One region of the Paenibacillus sp. FSL H8-0548 genome, then DNA from elsewhere that is predicted to be linked to it. Evidence: predicted binding sites of a transcription regulator. Region 1 holds the regulator's gene; the other holds the start of a gene.
The links. Region 1 encodes LexA, which represses DNA repair genes until DNA is damaged. Its sites were predicted from a motif close to CGAACATATGTTCG; they were not measured.
Positions count from the first base shown of each region.

Region 2: a site for LexA is predicted at 2,036-2,049, ahead of MHI37_RS13835 (DNA polymerase IV). Genes of this name have one in related genera too.

Region 1 is NZ_CP152049.1:3,958,979-3,962,409, reverse strand. Features, by position in the region: gene MHI37_RS16900 (DUF2642 domain-containing protein) at 121-378, opposite strand; gene MHI37_RS16895 (hypothetical protein) at 621-1,250, shown strand; gene lexA (transcriptional repressor LexA) at 1,398-2,018, opposite strand; gene MHI37_RS16885 (LysM peptidoglycan-binding domain-containing protein) at 2,235-2,552, shown strand; gene MHI37_RS16880 (ABC transporter ATP-binding protein) at 2,713-3,431, shown strand, end outside; gene MHI37_RS16875 (FtsX-like permease family protein) at 3,422-3,431, shown strand, end outside.
Region 2 is NZ_CP152049.1:3,329,117-3,332,547, forward strand. Features, by position in the region: gene MHI37_RS13830 (DUF2515 domain-containing protein) at 151-1,443, shown strand; gene MHI37_RS13835 (DNA polymerase IV) at 2,099-3,352, shown strand; gene MHI37_RS13840 (hypothetical protein) at 3,349-3,431, shown strand, end outside.

The sequences.
Region 1 (3,431 bases):
TTGCCCCTCTAGGGCTTATTTAAAATATAGGAAAGCAGATCATTACGCCATACGATCTCTATATTTCTCCGGAATGAAACGCGCCACCGCCATAAGAACGGCGACAGCCGTTTCTACTTATTATTTAGGCTTAATCCATACGATTTCTGAGATCCGAACAAAATAGATGTCATTGCAGCAGCGAAGTACTACATGGTCTGATTTACAATCGACAACGGTTCCGTCAATATGACCGTCTGTTGTTTTAATGGAAACACATTTGCCGATACAGGATTTTAACACCTCGACTACATAGGGATCTACAGGGTATACGACCAACGGTTGATTATTCATTGCATTCAGTTGCTGTGCTTTAAAGGGCATCGCGTAATTACTCAAAAGATCACTCTCCTCATGATTAAGCCACTAGGCTATTCTATGCGAATACCTACTCGGGCGTATGGGCAGTGAAAAAACGTTGATTGACGTTTAGACAAACGGCTCTGTTTCGCTTAATTAAGCTGTGAGCTGATCAGTACCATAAAGAGTTGGTACTATCCGGAATACAGCCTTATTGCTATATTCGAATAAGGAAGTTATGTCCGGAATATCGGACAAACGCAGTTAATGAGGTGGTCAGAGTGCGAGAGATTATGGCTCAGCAGAACTTAACAAATAACATATATGTTTTATTAAGCGATACCGGTACATGCTTTACACGATTGATTCAAGGCTTTACAGGCGCGCCATTTAATCACGCATCTCTAGTCCTGGATACCGATTTGCAGGAGGTATATAGCTTCGGTAGAAAACACGCGAAAAATCCTTTGTTTGCAGGTTTTGTTAAGGAGGACGTGTATGAAGGCACTTTCCGTCAGTTCCCGAATACGAGATGTGTACTGCTGCGAATTTCGGTCACTGCAAAACAGCGAGCATCAATTCTTCAGGTCATTCAAACCTTTAAAAAGAACAAGGATAGTTATCGCTACAATTTGATTGGGTTGCTGGGTGTGCTGTTCAACGTAGACTTAAAGCTCACGGATTCTTATTTTTGTTCGCAGTTTGTTGCAGAAGCACTTCGCAGCAGCGATGTTAACCTTTGGGAGCGTCCATCAGCATTAGTAACTCCTAACGATTTTCTTTTGCACGGAAAATTCGAAGTGGTGTATGAAGGATTGCTTTATGAGTATCCGAGGCTTAACCGTAAAAGATTGGCCCTTTATCAAAAGCAGACAATCTCAACCCGCTTGATTGGTAAGCGAGCCATATAGATGGAGGAAGCCGTAATACGAAGAAACGACTTCGGCGTCTATATGGCGAGATGATCTGCTTTCCTATATTTAAAATAAAGAAGAGGCTGAATCACTTATGCTTACGCATGGATTCAGCCTCTTTCTTATGTACGCTTAACAGTAGATTTAATGAATATCACGGAAAAGTCCAATGACTTTTCCCAAAATGGTTACGTTTTGGAGAATAATAGGCTGCATAGTCGAATTTTCCGGCTGCAAGCGAATGTGGTTCTTCTCCTTGTAAAATGTCTTAACCGTTGCTTCGTCATCCTCAGTCATTGCAACAACGATCTCACCATTATTTGCGGTTTGCTGTTGACGAACAATGACATAATCACCGTCGTGAATACCAGCTTCAATCATACTCTCGCCCATGACACTTAAAATAAAAACACTGTTGTCACCCACAAAATGGGAGGGGAGCGGGAAGTACTCTTCGATATTCTCAGTGGCCATAATGGGAACGCCAGCAGTAACTTTACCGATGATCGGTACGTTTGCTACAGATAATGGGATAATGCCGTCCGCGCCTTCTTGATCTAAAATTTCAATTGCACGAGGTTTAGTCGGGTCCCGGCGAATTAGGCCTTTCTTCTCCAAGCGGTCTAAATGACCATGAACAGTTGAACTGGATAACAATCCAACAGCTTCGCCGATTTCTCGAACAGAGGGTGGATAGCCTTTCTCCCGGACTTCATTCTTAATAAATTCAAGAATCGAATGTTGTCGGTTAGAAATCTTCGACACTGCGATCACTCCATTAGTAGGTTTGTAGCAAATTATAACATAGAACCGGAGTTCGTACAAACATAAGTTCTTAAGTACAGAAGTTCGTATTTTCTTTGTTGACACCAAACGTTTGTTCGTGTAATCTAAAAACAGAACAAACGTTTGGGGTGCTGATAAATGATAACTAGTCCAAGTTTTTATAGAACCATTCATAAGCAAGAAGAAGCTCAAGGAATGAAATTTCGATTGATGGCTTCGCGATTAGTAAAGAGACATGTGCTTAAAATTATCGTGTGCGCAGTAGTATTTGTTCTTTTGTTTACCAGCTTTTTACTTATGGGAACCTACGCTTCGAGCAATAACCCAGTAGAAGCAGCAAAAGGCGAACAGTCCATTATCGTACATACTGGTGATACACTTTGGGATATAGCTAAGCGGTACTCCGACGGCAGTCAGGATGTTAGATATATCATTTTTATGATTAAAGATCGAAATCAATTGCAAACCTCACAAATAATTCCAGGTCAGAAGCTGATCATACCTAGCATATAATCGTAAATTCAGATAAACTATGAATAGAGTCCAAATAATATAACTTTCTCATTTAAGTAGAATGAAGCACTCTACTTGGTTGAGAAAGTTTTTTTTGTGGAGTGCAGTGGTTTTTAACCTAACACTCGTCTATTAATGGGGACTGAAGGGAGTGACTGAATTGTTACGTGTTGAAGAATTATCTCATTCCTTTTTGAATGGAAATGAGACGACAGCAGTATTGCAACAAATTAGCTTTAATGTACATAAGGGTGAAATGATTGCTTTATTAGGCAGCTCTGGCTCGGGAAAGTCGACGCTGTTGAACTTAATGGCTGGCTTAATGAAGCCTACGGAAGGACAAATCTATATTTCTGATCACAATATTGTGGAGATGAGCGAAAATCGGCTGGCAGAGTTTAGAAGAAAGCATATTGGTTTTATTTTCCAAGCATATGAGCTGATTTCTCATCTAACGGTGCGGGAAAATGTGGAGCTGCCGCTCGTCTTTCAATCTATTCATCCGTCAATTAGGAAGAAGAAATCTCTAGCTTTGCTTGAGCAAGTAGGCATTCCAGATAAGGCAGAGCTATTTCCCTCTCAATTATCAGGTGGTCAGCAGCAGCGCGTTAGTATAGCTAGATCATTAATCACGGAGCCATCCGTTATATTCGCTGATGAGCCGACCGGTAATTTGGACACAAAGACAGAGGACGAAATTATTTCGATTTTGAAGCATCTGAATCAAACAATGAAAACGACTTTTATTATCGTCACACATGAGCGTGAGGTAGCTGCACAAACCGAGAAAATCATAACCTTACGTGATGGATTTCTAGTGACAGAGCAGGAAGCGGCGCAGGATCAATTGCAGGCGGGAGGTATACTCATTGAGAATTA
Region 2 (3,431 bases), 630 kb from region 1:
TCATTCTATTATATATCGCAGCTAGCCGCAGCGCATATGCTGTTTACAAAGTATGACAATGTGTATTGTGGTGGATACTGGTTTATATAGGCTTGTCAGCTATGCTTGGTTTCATACACAGGCAATGACGTTGATTAAGGAGCGTTTACGATGAGCAAAAAGAATGGGGTTCGGACAACTCGCCGTTCAATCGGCTACTGGTTGCAGCAGCTGCTGGCGCTTCCTGGCGCGGCATTTGAGTATGCTATAGGGAAATGGGCAGCGCTAAGCGCGTCAAGTGAGATGCTTTCCGAGGCTGTTCCGCTGCAGCTGTCTTCCTCTACTGTAGCAAAGCTAACGTATGCTTGGTCTAAGTCGAGCGCAGCATCCTATCATGAGGCAGCAAGCAATTGGACGCAGGCTGAGCTTTCATTTATTGAACGCATTCGCCTGGAGATTGCTGCTTGCAACCGCAATAATGTGACTCGTACAGAGGCTTATCGCGACGTGTATTTTCGAACCCCAGAGCTGCATTGGGCGCTGCTTGCCCATATGGTATCGCGTAATGGCGGCTGGAATATGACCGATTTGCAAGGGGAATGGCTGCCGTGGCTGCTCGGCAAGGAGCAACGCGTCGCGGTATTCGGTTTTTTGGAGCAGGCTAATGCACTTATTTTTCAGGATGCGTATCCTCAGCTGCTTTTATATGAATGGAGCAGGAGAGAGGGGAGGAGCTTGTTTCATTTGCTGCCGGCCTTTGGGGTATCCGTGTTCATGCTCCCGGTTTGGAAGCAGTTTTGGCGTGATGGCGAGGCTGCTCCGCTTACAATTGCTTTAATTGTGAATGAGCAGCATTATATCGAGCAGCGTGTTGTCCAGCATCCTTATTTTCGCGAAAAAGTGCTGCACACCTTATTTTTTGGACTGCAGTCGCTGCTGCAGCTTAATGGCGTCATTTTCCCCTATGGAAAAGGGAAAGCGAAAGGGGAGGGAATGGACGCTCTGCGACTCTCGGGACTTATTCTGGAACGATTTGAAAGCTTGCAGGAGCGAATTGAATTAGGCAAGCGTCTGTATGCGATGCTGTTCGGTATCCCGCGTGTATATGACGGTGTAAGATGCTTTGCAGCCGCTGTTAAGCATACTGGCTCGCGTGCGGACTACGCGCCGCATATATTCGCGAGTGTTCGTCAGAAGCCGCCTCAGCGCGTCTATACTGAGCGGCTGCTAGGCGGGCGGCTGAAGCCTGAAGCGGAGCCGATCTATAGTCCGGAGCTGGGCGCTGCATGGGGCGACCAGCCGCTAGAATCTCCTGAGCCCGGCGACTGGTTTGTGTCGACTTCAGACGTAGTTCCTTATTTTCAAAAGCTGCCGATGCCGCATTCCTTTGAAATTACGAATGAATACGGACTAATGCTGAATAAGATCGAGCTGGCGGTACTAGCCATGATGCGAGGCAAATAAAAGACTGATCCTTCTTAAGGATCGCGCTTGCAGCCAGATTCTTTGATTTTCTAAGACATTTAAAGGTAAGAATAAGGGACTATAAAGGCGAACACTTCGTTTCTCTAGAACGATCTTCTCGCATCGCTACATCTTCATTTTTATAGATTAGACTCCAATACGCAGCTAACTTTGCAGCATCGTTAGCTGCGTACCACCCGAAATTCGCTGCATCATACACCAGAGTCCCTCGCTAATTGAAGAAGAAGCCTAGACTGCACTTCGTGCAATAGAAACCTCACATGAGAGCTGTTTCAGACGGCTACATTGTACTATTGCAGTAGAATGAGCTCCAAACCAACGAATATCGCCCTATACTAGGTAATCTACTGCACAAACTGCAGTGTACTTGCCCTAGTCAGGCTAGTAACTTCGATTATGTTGTACAAAAGTGCAGCGTAGCCTCGTCCTTTAGCGCTATTTCATAAATGAACCAATTCCACTAGTTCGCCTAACCTATGAACGGGAGAAGGGAAAATAGAAACTTAAGATAAGCCAGGCAGATTATGAATCAGAAAAAATACCTTAACTGGAGGATTTAACCTTTGCATTACGAACATACATTCGGTATATAATGAAAAGAGAACATATATTCGCATTTGTTGGGGGTGTCATTGTGGTGCCTGTAATAATGTTGGCGGATTGCCAATCGTTTTATGCATCAGTCGAAAAAGCAGCGCGCCCAGAATATCGGGATAAACCGCTTATTGTTGCCGGAGATCCCGCGCGCCGATCAGGGATAGTACTTGCAGCATGTCCGATAGCGAAACAATTCGGTATAACGACGGCAGAAACATTGGGGGAAGCTTTGGGGAAATGTTCTGATGCAATTGTTATTCGCCCGCATATGCAAACCTATATCGATGTATCCCTTATGATTACAGAGATCTTTGAATCGTTTACAGATTTGGTGGAACCATTCTCAATTGACGAGCAATTTTTAGATGTTACCGGCTCTATTTCCTACTTTGGATCTCCAGAGGAAATTGCACGACGAATTCAAATAAAGGTGATGATGTACACAGGAGTTTGGATAAGGGTGGGCATAAGCTCAACAAAGGTATTAGCCAAAATGGCCACAGATATCTGGGCCAAGAAAAGTGAAACGGGTATTTATACATTATCCATGAGTGACGTCGAGAGCCTTTTGTGGCCTCAGCTTATAAATAAAATGTTTGGTGTCGGCTCACGAATGACAGCACACTTTAACCGAATCGGAATTACTACGATCGGTGATATAGCCAGACTTCCACTCGCTGAGCTTAAGCGCAAAATGAGAATTGTTATGGGGAGAAATAGTGATATTCAAGCAGAACTATACTGGCAAACAGCAAATGGTATAGATTCCAGTATGGTCACCCCAAGCACATATGATCATCAGCAAGCCATCGGACACCAGATGACATTGCCGTGCGATTACAGCCGCAAGGAGGACATTGATGTCATACTTCTTGAACTAAGTGAGGAGGTCTGTCGGCGTTGTCGGGCAAAAGGCTACATGGGGCAAGTTATTTCAGTAGGCGCACAAGGAGCTGATTTTGACTTGCCTACTGGCTTTCACAGACAAGTCACCGCTGTTGATCCAACTAATATAACCAATGAAGTATTTGAGATTGTCCGTAAGCTGTTTTATACCCACTGGGATGAACTTCCTGTTCGAAAGCTTGGGGTAGTGATGTCAAAGTTAATTAGTGATAATCAGTACCAGCTCACACTTTTTGGAAACAGGGAAAAAGCGAGGAAGTTAGAGCGGGCTACAGATCAAATTAAATGCCGCTACGGAGGAACAGCAATCTTGCGTGCATCATCTTTATTGGGTGCTGCGCAGGCTCTTGAACGTAGTGCGAAAATCGGGGGGCACTATAAGTGAGCAAAAAACTTGAGGGTAACGGCCGTTGGGAATCCAGTCGAATGATGCTTCCAGAACATAGGGAACAATATTTAAGTCG